Regions from separate parts of the Mesorhizobium sp. LNHC221B00 genome, predicted to be linked through region 1. Evidence: riboswitches for the same ligand, from Rfam matches in the RefSeq annotation. Region 1 holds a riboswitch; the other holds the start of a gene.
What was found. Region 1 has a riboswitch for S-adenosylmethionine ahead of X741_RS157225 (O-succinylhomoserine sulfhydrylase). Riboswitches for the same ligand answer to the same signal wherever they lie in the genome.

Region 1 (7,595 bases):
CGCCCTCGGTGCCGATTTTCAATTTCTCGGCAGCCTGCGCCGACAGAGAGCCGGCCGCCATCGCCAACATGGCAGCGCCTGCCGCCGATAGGATCCATTTTGAAATCTGCATTTTCTTGTTCCCCTTGAACGCCGCATCCCGGCGATCGACAAGCCAGCCAAGCATGATGTGCCAGCGCAGGCAAGTATTTTACCTGGTAGTAATCGGAGCTCAGCCCGCAGGGCGGAAATGCTTGGACAGCTTCAGGCCTTGTGCCTGGTAGTTGGAGCCGAGGTCGGTGCCGTAAAGCGCCTGCGGCCGCTTCAGCATGTGCTCGTAGACCAGCCGGCCGACGATCTGGCCATGGTCGAGGATGAACGGCACTTCGTGGCTGCGCACTTCGAGCACCGCCCGGCTGCCGGTGCCGCCGGACGCCGAATGGCCGAAGCCCGGATCGAAGAAGCCAGCATAGTGAACACGGAATTCACCGACGAGCGGATCGAAGGGCGTCATCTCGGCTGCATAGAGCGGCGGCACATGCACCGCTTCCTGGCTGACGAGGATGTAGAACTCGTCGGGATCGAGCACCAGTTCGCCGGCGCCGCTCTTGTGGATCGGCTCCCAGAAGTCGACGACATCCTGCGCGGCGCGCTTGTCGACGTCGACGAGACCGGTGTGATGCTTGCCTCGATAGCCGACCAGCCCATCAGTGTCGCCATTAAGGTCGATCGACAGTGCGATGCCACCGCCGGAAATATTCGGCGGTTCGGTGGCGACCAGCATCTCGGCACGGTGCAGTTCATGCAATTCGGATTCCGAGAGCAGTGCGTTGCCGGTGCGGAAGCGTATCTGCGACAGGCGCGAACCGGTGCGCGCGACGATCGGGAAGGTGCGCGGGCTGACTTCCAGATAGAGCGGACCGTTGTAGCCGGCGGCGATCTTGTCGAACTCGTGGCCGCGGTCGGTCATGACGCGGGTGAAGATATCGAGCCGGCCGGTCGAGCTCTTCGGGTTGGCCGAGGCCGAAATCTCCGCCGGCAGCGCCAGGCTTTCGAGCAGCGGCACGATGTAGACGCAGCCGGTTTCCAGCACAGCGCCTTCGGCAAGATTGATCTCGTGCAGCTTCAGGCGATCGAGCTTTTCCGAAACCGTGTGGTTGGGGCCCGGCAGGAAGGAAGCCCGCACCCGCCAAGCCGTGTCGCCGAGCCTCAGATCGAGGCTGGCCGGCTGGATCTGGTCGGCATCGAGCGCGCGCGCCGACTTCAGCGCGCCGGACTGGAACAGCGCCGCAATGTCCTGATCGGGAAGAATGCCTGTCTGCCGCAAGGCTGCGCTCCTGGCCGACGATTTTCTTGTCGCACAAACCTCTTAATGAAGCCGGCAATTGACGCAAGCATGGGACGGGTCTAAAGGGTCGTTATCCCGTGGTGATTTGGCCGGTCGGCTTGCAGCCACGTTAAACAAGTCGCTAAAGGACCGTTGGCCGCAAGGCCGTATGGACCGGTTGCGACTTTCGCGGCCGGTTTTTTTGTGTCTGGAACAAAGCAATGAGCAACAAGAAGCGCAATTGGAAGCCACAGACAGCCCTCGTGCACGGCGGAACCCTGCGTTCCCAATTCGGCGAGACGTCGGAAGCAATGTACCTCACCCAGGGCTATGTCTACGAGACGGCGCAGGCGGCGGAGGCCCGTTTCAAGGGCGAGGAGCCAGGCTTCATCTATTCGCGCTACGCCAATCCGACGGTCGACATGTTCGAAAAGCGCATGTGCGCGCTGGAGGGCGCCGAGGATGCGCGCGCCACGGCGTCGGGCATGGCGGCGGTGACGGCAGCGCTCTTGTGCAGCGTCAAGGCCGGCGATCATATCGTGGCGGCACGCGCGCTGTTCGGCTCCTGCCGCTGGGTGGTCGAGACGCTGGCGCCGCGCTACGGCATCGAGGCGACGCTGGTCGATGGCACCGATATCGCCAACTGGGAAAAGGCGGTAAGGCCCAACACCAAGCTGTTCTTCCTGGAAAGCCCGACCAACCCGACGCTGGAAGTGGTCGACATATCAGCCGTCGCGGCACTTGCCAATTCAATCGGTGCGCGGCTCGTCGTCGACAATGTCTTCGCCACGCCGCTGCAGCAGAAGCCGCTGCAGCTCGGCGCCCACATTGTCGTCTATTCGGCCACCAAGCACATCGACGGCCAAGGGCGTTGCCTGGGCGGCGTTATCCTGTCGGACAAGAAGTGGATCGACGAGAACCTGCACGACTATTTCCGCCACACCGGCCCCAGCCTGTCGCCGTTCAATGCCTGGACGCTGCTGAAGGGACTGGAGACGCTGCCGTTGCGCGTGCGCCAGCAGACGGAAAGCGCCGGCAGGATCGCCGATTTCCTGGCCGAGCAGCCGCAGATCGCCCGCGTCATCTATCCCGGCCGTGCCGACCACCCGCAGGCTGATATCGTCAAGAAGCAGATGTCGGGCGGCTCGACGCTGGTCTGCCTCGACGTCAAGGGCGGCAAGCAGGCGGCCTTCGCCTTGCAGAATGCGCTGGACATCGTTCTGATCTCGAACAATCTCGGCGATGCCAAGAGCCTGATCACCCATCCGGCGACGACGACGCATAAGAATTTGAGCGACGAGGCGCGCGCCGAACTCGGCATCGGGCCAGGTACGCTCAGGCTGTCGGTCGGCCTGGAGGATACCGACGACCTTCTGGAAGACATCGCGCAGGCGTTGAGGGCAGCCAAATAGGGAAGACAGTCAGGTAGGTCCGTCGAGCAGGCGCGATCAGGCGCTTGACGGCGTCTCCTCCAGTTCGGCCGCCTTGGTGCGGATGGTCATCGCGTTGCCGCGCCAGTCGACGGCGCCGCCGAGCCAGCCGCGCGTCCACATCGCCGGCAGGATCAGGTCGCGCACCATGATCGCCGCGACCATGCGCGGCGACAGGTACCAGCCCTTGGACCAGGCCAGGGCGCACTCCGGAAGATAGAAGGCCGCCAACACGGCAAGCGCGGTCGCCCAGAGGCTGAAGCCGGCGCCTGCCGCCGCAACCAGCGCAAGCACCAGCGGCACCACAGCGCCAGTCAGGATTTCGGGCGTGAAGAACAGCGGAAAGGTGACGCGGCGCAGGCGCGCCCAGCGGGCCTGGCGCGACCAGATTTCGCCAAGCCTGCGCCGGCCGAGCGGCTGCTCGAAGGGCGAAGCGACGAGATTGACGCGCAGGCCGAGGCCGTTCACCAGCTTGGTCGCGGCGGCGTCCTCGGCGATCTCGGCCGCCAGCGCGCGAATGCCGCCGCTGGCATCCAGCATCGGCTTGTTCCACAGCATGCTCTTGCCCTGGGCGAAGCCAAGGCCGAGCGCCTCGCCGGCATATTGCCAGCGGGCCTGCAGCGTGTTGAGAAAGGCGCATTCGACCTCGGCCCAAAAACCGTCGGGACGCGAGCCGATCGGCGTCGAGCAGACAAGGCCGGTATCGGCCCGCCACGCCGCCATCAAATGCTCGATGTAATCCCTGGGCATCAGCACGTTGGAGTCTGCAAGAACGACCCAGTTGTGGCGCGCCGCTTCCCAGCCCTTGACGCAGTTATTGAGTTTGGGATTGGCGCTGACGCGGTCGTCCCCGATCAACAGCCGGGCCGGCACTTTGGGAAACCGGGCAATTGCCCTGTTTATCAGTTTGACGACCGGATCGTCGGCATGGGCGACGCAGAAGATCAGCTCGTAGCGCGGCCAGTCGAGCGAGAAGGCGCGCTCCAGTGTCTCGTGCGTGAACGGCTCGACACCACGCGATGGTATGACAATCGACACCGGCTGCGATTTGCCGCCGGGCGGGGCGACCGTGGTTCGCCGCTTCAGCTGCGAAGCGGCAAGCGAAATGCTGGCGGCATTTGAGAGGATGAGAGCAGTCGAAAGCGAGGCGGCTATGAGAGTGAGTTCCATCGAGATATGGTCACTCCAGAAAAGACGGCCGGCTTTATGGCCGTTTTCAACAGTTCGACAGAGCGTCGAGTCGCCCGCTTGGCGCACACCACCATTGTCCTGTGTCACTTAAATGACATTCTTTGCCGGCACCTGCCTTTCAAGGCCGGGCGCGACAAGACGCGCATGTTGACCTGCCCGCCGGGAGCGCCGAAATTACCGGATCAGTTTGGAGCCGTTTATGTATCGCGCCGTCACGCGCAACATCGAAGTGCAGGTCAGGCCGTTCTACCTCGAGGACCGCTCGGACCCCTCGGAGAACCGCTATGTCTGGGGCTATCAGATAACGATCGACAACCAGTCGGACGAGTTCGTGCAGCTTCTGGCGCGTTATTGGCATATCACCGACGGCACCGGCCGGGTCGAGGAAGTGAGTGGGCCGGGCGTCGTCGGCGACCAGCCTGAACTCAATCCCGGCGACAGCTATCAGTATACGTCCGGCTGCCCGCTCTCGACCCCGTCAGGGATCATGGTCGGCCGCTACACGATGCGCAACAAGCGCGGCGAGACCTTCGACATCGCCATTCCGGCATTTTCCCTCGACCTGCCAGGGACGCGGCGGACGGTGAATTAGCGGCTTTCTCCCCGTTCCACGGAGAGAAAGCCGGTTCCTTCATTGCGCCGCGAATTCCGCCGGGTCGAAGTCATATTGCTTCGAGCAGAACTCGCAGGCGACGTGGATGCCGCCATCCTCGGTGCTGTCCTTGATCTCCTGCGCGGAAAAGCCCTCGAGGATGCCGCGGATCTTGTCGCGCGAGCATGAGCACTGGTCGGCGACGGGAACGCCGCCGAAGACGCGCACGCCATGCTCGTGGAACAGGCGATAGAGCAGCCGTTCGGCGCCGATCGTCGGATCGATGAGTTCGGTCGGCTCGATGGTGCCGAGCAGCGCCAGCAATTCCTGCCAGGAATTATCGGCCGGATCGTGAACTTCCTCGCGCGGATCGCCATCGCCACCGTGCAGGTCCGGAACGCGCATGCGCTCGGGCGATTGCGGCAGGAATTGCGCCAGGATGCCGCCGGCACGCCACTGCTCGCGCGCCCCGCCAGGGCCGGGCGTCAACAGCTTGGCCACCGATAGCCTGATATCGGTCGGGATCTGTTCCGACTGGCGGAAATAGGTGCGCGCGGCGTCTTCCAGCGTTTCGCCGTCAAGCTGAACGATGCCCTGATAGCGCTGCGTGTGGGCGCCCTGGTCGATGGTCAGCGCCAGAACGCCGCTGCCGAGCAGCGTCTGCTGCGATGTCTCGCCGACCGCGACCAAAGCCTCGAGCCGATCGGCGTCGAAGCGCGCATAGGCACGCAGCGCCGAGGGCGTGGAGAAGTCCGCCACCAGCATGTCGACCGGCCCGTCGGTGCGGGTCTGCAGGATGAACTTGCCCTCGAACTTGAGCGAAGTGCCGAGCAGCACCGTCAGCACACAGGCTTCCGCGAGCAGGCGGGCGACCGGCTCGGGATAATCGTGGCGGCTCAGGATGGCGTCGAGCATCGGCCCGAGCTGGACCGTGCGGCCACGCACGTCGAGAGGGCCGACCTCGAAGGGCACGACGTGATCGTCGCCGGCGTAGCCGAACTCGCCGAGTTTGGGGTGGTGTTCAGTCACTTGATACGTTTCCAACATGACAAAGCTCCGGGGCGCGGCCATGCCGTCCTCTCGGGAGCATGCGTCCAAACGCGCTTGATTTGCGTGATGCGGCGCAGATAGGCATCGCGGCCCCGCAGATCAAGCGCCCAGACACTTCAGGCACCCGGACACGTCAAGCGCCCAAACACCAGGCAAGCACGGCCTTCTGGGCGTGGAGCCTGTTCTCGGCCTCGTCGAAGACCACCGAATGCGGGCCGTCGATGACTTCGTCGGTCACTTCCTCGCCGCGATGAGCAGGCAGGCAGTGCATGAACAATGCGTCGGGCTTCGCCCTCGCCATCAGCTTGGCATTGACCTGATAGGGCGAGAACACGTTGTGGCCACGGGCGCGATGCTCCTGCCCCATCGACACCCAGCAATCGGTGACGATGCAGTCGGCCTGGTCGACGGCCTCCTCAGGCGAGCGCGTGAAGTGCAGCTTGCCGCCATTCGCCTGCGACCAGTCGATATGCTTCTGCGCCGGCTCGCTGCCTTCGGGCACGGCGACATTGAGGTTGAAGCGGAAACGCGCCGACGCCTCGAGCAGCGAATGCAGCACATTGTTGCCGTCGCCGGTCCAGGCAATGGTCTTGCCGGCAACCGGACCGCGATGCTCCTCGAAGGTCATGATGTCGGCCATCAGCTGGCATGGATGGGTATCGTCGGTCAGCCCGTTGATCACCGGAATGGTGGCGTTCTCGGTCAGCTCCAGCAACCGTTCGTGCGAGGTGGTGCGGATCATGATGGCGTCGACATAGCGCGACAGCACCTTGGCGGTGTCGGCGATGGTCTCGGAACGGCCGAGCTGCATCTCGGTGCCGGTCAGCATGATGGTCTCGCCGCCAAGCTGGCGCATGCCGACGTCGAAGGACACCCGCGTGCGCGTCGACGGCTTGTCGAAGATCATGGCCAGCACCTTGCCTTCGAGCGGCTTCGAGCGCTCGCCGGCCTTGAGGCGCTCCTTGCGCGCCACTGCATCGGTCAGCATGAAGCGCAAATCGCCTTCGGAAACGGCGGAAAGATCGGTGAAGTGGCGAAGTGACATCGGCAACGGTTCCGGGATTTACTTCGCGGCGGCGGAGGCGATCGCCTCCACCAGGCCCTTGGCGCCGGCGCGGATGCGATCGAGCGCGTCGTGGATCTCGGCATCGGTGACGGTGAGCGGCGGCAGCAGGCGAATGACGTTGTCGCCGGCCGGAACCGCCAGCAGGTGCTGGTCGCGCAATGCCATGTTCACCTTGGCATTGGGCATGGCGCATTTGAGGCCGAGCATCAGCCCGGCGCCCCTGATGTCCTCGATGACCTCGGGAAATTCGTCGGCAACGGCGGCAAGTCCCTGCTTTATCAGCAGCGCCTTGCGCTGGACGTCCTCGAGGAAGCCCTCTTCGAGCACCACGTCGAGTACGGCGTTGCCGACCGCCATGGCCAGCGGGTTGCCGCCGAAGGTGGTGCCATGCACGCCGGCGGTCATACCGACGGCCGCTTCGTCGGTGGCAAGGCAGGCGCCCATCGGGAAGCCGCCGCCAATGCCCTTGGCAATGGCCATGATGTCGGGCGTGACGCCTGACCATTCATGCGCGAACAGCTTGCCGGTGCGGCCGATGCCACACTGGACCTCGTCATAGATCAGCAGCAGGTCGTGCTGGTCGCAAAGCTGGCGCAGCCGCTTCAGCGATTGCGCAGGCACCGGGCGGATGCCGCCCTCGCCCTGCACCGGCTCGATCAGGATCGCGGCGGTCTCCGGGGTGATCGCCTTTTCGGCGGCATCGATGTCGTCGAAGCCGACCTGGTCGAAGCCTTCGACCTTGGGTCCGAACCCCTCGAGGTATTTGTACTGGCCACCGGCCGCGATGGTGGCCAGCGTGCGGCCGTGGAAAGCACCCTCGAAGGTGATGGTGCGGAAGCGCTCGGGATGGCCCTTGACGAAGTGGTAGCGCCGCGCCGTCTTGATCGCGCATTCCAACGCCTCGGCGCCGGAGTTGGTGAAGAACACCTTGTCGGCGAAGGTGGCATCGGCCAGCCGCTC
Region 2 (7,595 bases), on a different contig from region 1:
GCCAGCGGCGGTGCGGTGGCGATCCTGAAGGCGAGATAGAGGATATAGGCGGCGGACGCGACCGCCAGCACGGGCGCCAACCTTGGCATCGAGGTCAGCGCCGCCATGACCCCGGTCGCCACGACCAGCAGCACGGCGACGGTGCCAAGCACGATCCCGCAGGTGTAGCGCAGCGATTGGCGCAGGCCGAAGGCGGCGCCGACGGCGGTGACGCTTATCGTCGCCGGCCCGGGACTGCCCATGACGACAGTGGCGGCAAGCACGAGCGCGAGCAGCTGGCGCCAAAGCTCCGGCTGCGAAACAATCGGTCCGGCCATCCGATCCTCTATCCTGCCCCGTGCGAAGGACGGTATGGCAGGCGATGCGGATCGTCTTGGACGTTCGTGCGCCGGTGGTTGCCGGAAGCGTCAGCCGCTCGCTTTGTCGAGTTCGGCCATGTCGTCCGCCGTCAGTTTCAGCGATACTGCCCTGATCAGGCTATCCATCTGGTCAGGCTTGGTCGCACTGGCGATCGGTGCGGTGACACCGGGCCGCGCGATCACCCAGGCAAGCGCCACTTCAGCTTGTTTGGCGGAATGCCTTGATGACACCGCGTCGAGTGCCGCAAGGATGCGCATGCCTCGCGCATTCAGATAGCTGCCGACATCTTCGCCGCGCTCGCTTTGGCCAAGATCCTCCTCGCTGCGGTATTTGCCGCTCAGGAAACCCTTGGCCAGGCTGAAATAGGTGATGACGCCGATATCCTCTGCCACGCAGAGATCGCGCAGAGGACCTTCGAAGGACGAGCGGTCGTAGAGATTGTATTCCGGCTGCAGCACTTCGTAGCGCGGCAGGCTGCGCAGGCTCGCCACGTCGAGAGCGGCGCGCAACTGGCCGGCGTCGAGGTTCGAGCAGCCGACATGACGAACCTTGCCCTTGGCGAGCAGCTTTTCGTAGGCGCCTAGCGTTTCCTCATAGGGCGTGGCCGGATCCGGCCAGTGCGACAGATAGAGGTCGATGACTTCGGTCTGCAGCCGCTTCAGCGACGCATCGACGGCCTTCTCGATATAGGCGGCGGAAAGGTCCTTGTGGCCCTGCCCCATGTCGGAGCCGACCTTGGTCACCACGACGACCTTGTCGCGATTGCCGCGGTCTTTCATCCATTTGCCGATGATGGTTTCCGATTCGCCGCCCTTGTGACCGGGCACCCAGCGCGAATAGGCGTCCGCCGTATCGACCGCGTTCAGGCCAGCGCCGACGAAGCGGTCGAGCAGGTCGAACGAAGTCTTCTCGTCCGCGGTCCAGCCGAAGACATTGCCACCCAGAACCAGCGGCGCGATGGAAAGGTCGGTGCGACCGAGACGGCGTTTCTGCAAGACGGATCTCCGTGATTGGCAGGGCGGAGGCCGCCCGTTGGCTGGGTTCGCAGCCTAACCTAGGTCTCGCGGCTTCGAGATCAAAGGCCTGGCCGCCTTTTCCGCAGAGCCAGCGCTTCACAAAGGCGCTATCTCCCGCGCCACCTCTTCCAGCCAGTGATCGCGAATGCCGAGTGCTTCCAGGTGCTTCAGCGTGCTGAGGACATAATCCTCGTTGTCGCCGGACTGGCCGGCCGCGCCCCGCACCACCGCTGCCGCAGCCGCCGCGTCGAGCGCGCCGGCATATTGCTCATGCTTGCGATCGACGATGTAGGCCACCGCTTCGACTGTCCCGCCACCATCGAGGCGAACCTTCAGCGTCCGCTCGAGATAGACGCTGGTGACGAGCTCCCGCTCGCGCAGATAGGCAATGACCTCGTCGCGCAGTTCGCCGGGGACGCGGAACGCCAGGCCGACGCAGGAACCGCCATGGTCGAGGCCGAGCACCAGTCCGGGCCGCCGGCGCGTGCCGCGATGCACGAAGGAATAGACACAAAGCGAGCGCCGGTAGCCGTGCAGGCGGGCACGTCGTGTCTCGACATGCGCGAAACCGGGCCGCCAGATCAGCGAACCATAGCCAAACACCCAAAAATCGCCCATATCGCCGCGCCTGATTGCAAAAAGAATGACAATGCCGCACCGGAAACCGGTGTTTTTTCCGTCCGTCCCCGTCTACCTGTTCGTCAATATCTACCTGGTGTTGTCGGAATCGAAGGTCCGTCCACGATACCCATTGCGTTAATGAGAGCCAAAGCATGACGTCAAGTGACGAACGCCAACCAAAATCCCGCCGCGGCCTGTTCTGGCTTGTGGCGTTTATGGTTGTGCTGTTCGCCATCTACAGCGCCGGCTGGTTCTATCTGGCCAACAGGGTCAGGACCGAGGCCGACAAAGCGGTTGCCACGCTCAACAAGAGCGGCATCGAGGCCGGCTGCGCCAATCTCCAGGTCAGCGGCTATCCCCTGAACTTCACGGTCTCCTGCGACAATCTCGCCTACGAGGACGATGCCAAGAACATTGCGGCGTCTGCCGGCAGCTTCAATGCCGTCGCCCAGATCGTCCAGCCCTTGTCGCCGGTCGCCAGTCTGCGCGGTCCGCTCAGGACTTCCGTCCCGGGCATGATGCCGCTGTGGATCGACTGGGACAACCTGCAGGCCAATGTCAAATTGTGGTATCCGCTGCCGCACCGCATATCGCTGCAGGCCGAAGGCCTGTCGGGCCAGACCGATCCGGCCGACGACACCGACCCTGTCGAACTGTTCAGCGCCGGCAAGGCATCGGGCCAATTGCAGCCGAATGGCGGGAATCTCGACTATGCCGGCAGCTTTGGCGATCTGGAGATCGACGCCGACGCGATCGGTGGCCGGGTGCTGCCGGCGCTCGATGCAAGCGGCGACGTCACCCTGAACAACGGCGTTGCGCTGGTCGGCACACAGGTAAAAAGCCTGCGCGGCCAGAGCGTCGAGATCCGCAACCTCGATTTGTCGTCGGGGACAGCACGCGTCACCCTTTCCGGGCCGCTGTCGGTCGATGCCGAAGGCCTGGTCAATGCCGATCTGATGATCAGGATCAAGGATCCCAAGGCCGTGGCAGCCATTCTGGCCGGCGCCATACCCGAGCAGAAGAACGCAATCGAACAGGGTTTCGCAGCACTCGCCATGCTTGGCAGCGAACCGTCGATGCCGCTGAAGGTCGTCAAGGGCAAGGCCTCGCTCGGCTTCATTCCGCTGGGCAAGCTCAAGCCTGTCAATTAAGCATTCCGGCATGGACAGACCGGCAAAGCTTCTGAGCGTCGGCGCGCTGACGCTCGATACCATTCTTCGGGTCGACACCCTCCCCGCGCATCAGGGAAAATTCATCGCCTCCGACGGCATCCAGATCGCCTCCGGCATGGCCACGAGCGCTGCCTGCGCCGCGCAGCGCCTCGGCGCGGAAGTGTCGCTGTGGGCGAGCGCCGGCGACGACCACGTCGGCGATCAGCTGATTGCCGGGATCGAGGCGGAGGGCGTCGATTGCACCTATGTCCGCCGCGTCAGCGGCGCCCGTTCGGCGCTGGCTTCGATCCTGGTCGACGCGCATGGTGAGCGCATCATCGTGCCGTTTTACGACAGCAAGGCCCAGGCCGACCCCGAAGCGCTGCCGGTCGCCGACCTCTCCGCCTTCGATGCCGTGCTGGCAGACGTGCGCTGGCCGGGCGCGGCGGCACTTGCCCTGAAGGCCGCCCGCGCCGCCGGCCGTCCGGCCATCCTCGATGCCGATACAGCGCCGCTGGCGGTGCTGGAGCAGTTGCTGCCGCTGGCCTCGCACATCGTCGCCTCCGAGCCGGCGGTCCGCATCATATGCGGCCAGGCGCTGGATCTGGAGACCGCTTGCGCCGACCTTGCCTCCCGCACCGATGCTTTTGTCGCGGTGACTGCCGGCGCGTCCGGAACATGGTGGTCCGATCGTGCGGGCAGAGGTATCCGCCATGTCGAGGCGCCGAGAATAAAGGCGGTCGACACGCTGGCCGCCGGCGACGTCTTTCACGGCGCCTTTGCCGTCGGGCTGGCGGAAGCCATGCCCGCCGAGCAGGCCTTGCGCTTTGCCAGCGCCGCCGCCGCGCTCAAATGCCTGCGCTTCGGCGGCAGGCTCGGCGCGCCAAACCGGGCCGAGACACTGGCCATGGTCGCCGCGACCTGGCCTGGACAGGCTTAGCTTTTTGCGGGATGCTCGACGGCCTGGCGGCCGAAATCGGGCGCGTCGATATCCTGGCCGGCCTCGATGATCGACCGGCGCACGGCGCGCGTCCGGGTGAACAGGTCGAAGAGCTTGTCGCCGTCGCCCCAGCGGATCGCGCGCTGCAGGAACGCCAAATCTTCCGAGAACCGCGCCAGCATTTCGAGGATGGCATCCTTGTTGTGCAGGCAGACGTCCCGCCACATTGTCGGGTCGGAGGCGGCGAGACGCGTGAAGTCGCGAAAACCGGAGGCGGAATATTTGATCACTTCCGTCTTGGTCACCGATTCCAGATCGTCGGCGGTACCGACGATGTTGTAGGCGATGATGTGCGGCAAATGCGAGACGATGGCCAGCGTCATGTCGTGATGCTGGGGGTCCATCGTGTCGATGTTGGCGCCGGAGCGGCGCCAGAATTCCGATAGCTGCTCCATTGCGTCCGGATCGGTATCCGGCAGCGGCGTGAAGATGCACCAGCGATTGTCGAACAGGTCGGCAAACCCGGCGTCCGGCCCCGATTTTTCGGTACCGGCCAGCGGGTGTCCGGGAATGAAGTGGACGCCATCAGGCACATGCGGCTGCATCTGCGCGATGACAGAGGCCTTGGTCGAGCCGACATCGGTGAGGATCGCCCCCTTCTTCAGCGCCGGCGCGATTTCCTGCGCCACCGTGCCGGACGAGCCGACGGGTACCGAGACGATGACCAGGTCGGCATCACGCACCGCTTCCTTCGCATCCGTGGTGTAGGAGGAGCCGAGCCCAAGCTCTTCAGCTCGCGCCAGTGTCGCGGCGCTGCGGGTCGAGATGGCGACATGGCTGGCAAGACCCTCGCGGCGAATGACACGGGCCAGCGACGAGCCGATCAGGCCGATGCCGACCAGCGCGATCTTTTCAAACATCGGTGATGTCATGGTGTTTCCAGCTCTGGGCGTTCTGGCTTTTCAGGCGTTCTAGCTTTTCAGGAATGTCGTAAGCGCCGCGACAACGCCGCGATTGGCCTCTTCGGTGCCGACGGTCATGCGCAGCGCGTTGGGAAATCCGTAGCCGGAAACGCGCCGCAAAATATAGCCGCGCGCCGTCAGGTAGTCGTCGGCCGCCGCCGCGGAATGCTTCTGGTCGTCGGGAAAATGGATGAGGATGAAATTGCCGACGCTGGGCGTCACCCGCAGCCCAAGTCCGGTCATCTCCTGGCTCAGCCAGGCGAGCCAGGTCTCGTTATGCGCCACGCTGCGCTCGACATGGGCACGGTCTCGGATCGCCGCGATGCCGGCCTCGATCGCAGTCGCATTGACGTTAAAAGGGCCGCGCACGCGGTTGATCGCATCGACGATGTGCATCGGCCCGTACATCCAGCCGATCCGTGCCCCGCCGAGGCCGATCTTGGAGAAGGTGCGCGTCATCACCACGTTCTCGGCACTGCCTACCAGCTCGATACCGGCTTCATAATCGTTGCGGCGGACATATTCGGCATAGGCCGCGTCGAGCACCAGAAGCACGTTGCGCGGCAGGCCGGCATGCAGCCGGCGCACCTCCTGGAACGGCACATAGGTGCCGGTCGGATTGTTCGGATTGGCGAGGAACACGATCTTCGTGCGCGGCGTAATTGCGGCCAGTATCGCATCGATGTCGGCGCGCTCGTCGGTCTCCTTGACCGCGATCGGCACGGCACCTGCCGACTGGATGTAGATCTTGTAGACCATGAAAGCGTGTTCGGTGAACACGGCCTCGTCGCCCGGCGCGAGGTAGGTCTGCGCCAGCAGGCCAAGGATCTCGTCGGAACCGTTGGAGCAGATGATGTTCTGCGGGTTGAGGCCATGCACCTCGGCGATCGCCTCGCGCAGCCGCCTCGCCGTGCCATCGGGGTAGACGTCGAGCTTTCCCGCAATCTCCCGCGCGGCCTCGATCGCTTTTGGCGACGGGCCGAGCGGATTCTCGTTCGACGACAGCTTGTAGACCTTGGCGACCCCGGCTGGCGCCGTGCTCTTGCCGGGCACGTAGGCATCTATGTCCATGATGCCCGCGCGCGGGGTGGGACGTGCCCGATCCGGTGTCTGGTTCATTTTTTGCAAAATCCGTCGAAACCGCCTCCACCCGGAGGCCGCTGCGGAAATACAAGCCATGGCCCGCAATGTCGAGAGGTGCCATTGGTGCCGGCGGCCGGCCCAGCACCCGGCCCAGTGACCGGCCCAGTGGACCGGCATTGACGGCGAGCCAGGCGAGTTCTAGAAGGACAGCGACAGTTCCGTGGTGATTTGGCCGGTCGGCTTGCAGCCACGTTAAACAATTCGCTAAAGGGCCGTTTGCGTGACGTAACCGGCTTTGCGAAGGCAATGCCGGTTTTTTGTTGTCCGCTGCCGGCCGGACGAACGCATCGGCGACGCGGAGATCGGCAGCGATTTCCGAGAAAAGCACGGTGCAACAAGAGAGAATTGATGGCCGCTCTGCGCGCAGGAAAGACTAACAACGAGTTCGACACGCCGTCGAGCCCGGTGTTGCGTTTCGGGTCCGACAAGCCGCTCAAGCTCGACGCCGGCACGCTGCTGTCGCCGTTCCAGATCGCTTACCAGACCTATGGCACGCTGAATGATGCTCGCTCCAACGCCATCCTCGTCTGCCATGCGCTGACCGGCGACCAGCATGTCGCCAGCACCAATCCGGTGACCGGCAAGCCTGGATGGTGGGAGGTTCTGATCGGCCCGGGCCGGATCATCGACACGAACCGTTTCTTCGTCATCTGCTCCAACGTCATCGGCGGCTGCCTGGGTTCGACCGGCCCGGCATCGACCAACCCAGCCACCGGCAAGCCCTACGGGCTCGACCTGCCGATCATCACCATCCGCGACATGGTGCGCGCGCAGCAGATGCTGATCGACCATTTCGGCATCGAGAAGCTGTTCTGCGTGCTCGGCGGCTCGATGGGCGGCATGCAGGTGCTGGAATGGGCATCGAGCTATCCCGAGCGCGTCTTCTCGGCGCTGCCGATCGCCACTGGCGCGCGCCATTCCTCGCAGAACATCGCCTTCCACGAGGTCGGCCGGCAAGCCGTCATGGCCGACCCGGACTGGCATGGCGGCAAATATTTCGAGCACGGCAAGCGCCCGGAAAAGGGCCTGGCGGTGGCGCGCATGGCCGCCCACATCACCTATCTGTCGGAAGCCGCCCTGCACCGGAAATTCGGCCGCAACCTGCAGGATCGCGAAGCGCTGACCTTCGGCTTCGACGCCGACTTCCAGATCGAGAGCTATCTGCGCCACCAGGGCATGACCTTCGTCGACCGCTTCGACGCCAATTCCTATCTCTACATGACGCGGTCGATGGACTATTTCGACCTCGCCGCCGACCATGGCGGCCGGTTGGCGGACGCCTTTGCCGGCACCAAGACCCGGTTCTGCCTGGTGTCCTTCACCAGCGACTGGCTGTTTCCGACCGAGGAAAGCCGCTCGATCGTGCATGCGCTCAACGCCGCCGGCGCCTCGGTATCCTTCG

Region 2: linked by a shared signal. The riboswitch ahead of X741_RS01000000166340 (homoserine O-acetyltransferase) and the one ahead of X741_RS157225 (O-succinylhomoserine sulfhydrylase) in region 1 are both predicted to bind S-adenosylmethionine.

What each region holds. Positions count from the first base shown of each region.
Region 1 is NZ_AYWR01000005.1:277,710-285,304, forward strand. Features, by position in the region: gene X741_RS157235 (ABC transporter substrate-binding protein) at 1-112, opposite strand, end outside; gene X741_RS157230 (2'-deoxycytidine 5'-triphosphate deaminase) at 212-1,306, opposite strand; SAM riboswitch at 1,395-1,472, shown strand; gene X741_RS157225 (O-succinylhomoserine sulfhydrylase) at 1,528-2,718, shown strand; gene X741_RS157220 (ceramide glucosyltransferase) at 2,755-3,906, opposite strand; gene apaG (Co2+/Mg2+ efflux protein ApaG) at 4,127-4,519, shown strand; gene X741_RS157210 (Hsp33 family molecular chaperone) at 4,559-5,590, opposite strand; gene argF (ornithine carbamoyltransferase) at 5,703-6,614, opposite strand; gene X741_RS157200 (aspartate aminotransferase family protein) at 6,633-7,595, opposite strand, start outside.
Region 2 is NZ_AYWR01000004.1:37,273-44,867, forward strand. Features, by position in the region: gene X741_RS159700 (LysE family translocator) at 1-317, opposite strand, end outside; gene X741_RS159695 (aldo/keto reductase) at 408-1,355, opposite strand; gene X741_RS159690 (gamma-glutamylcyclotransferase) at 1,473-1,994, opposite strand; gene X741_RS159685 (DUF2125 domain-containing protein) at 2,150-3,148, shown strand; gene X741_RS159680 (sugar kinase) at 3,159-4,088, shown strand; gene X741_RS159675 (prephenate/arogenate dehydrogenase family protein) at 4,085-5,020, opposite strand; gene hisC (histidinol-phosphate transaminase) at 5,060-6,169, opposite strand; SAM riboswitch at 6,344-6,421, shown strand; partial or broken gene X741_RS01000000166340 (homoserine O-acetyltransferase) at 6,542-7,595, shown strand, end outside.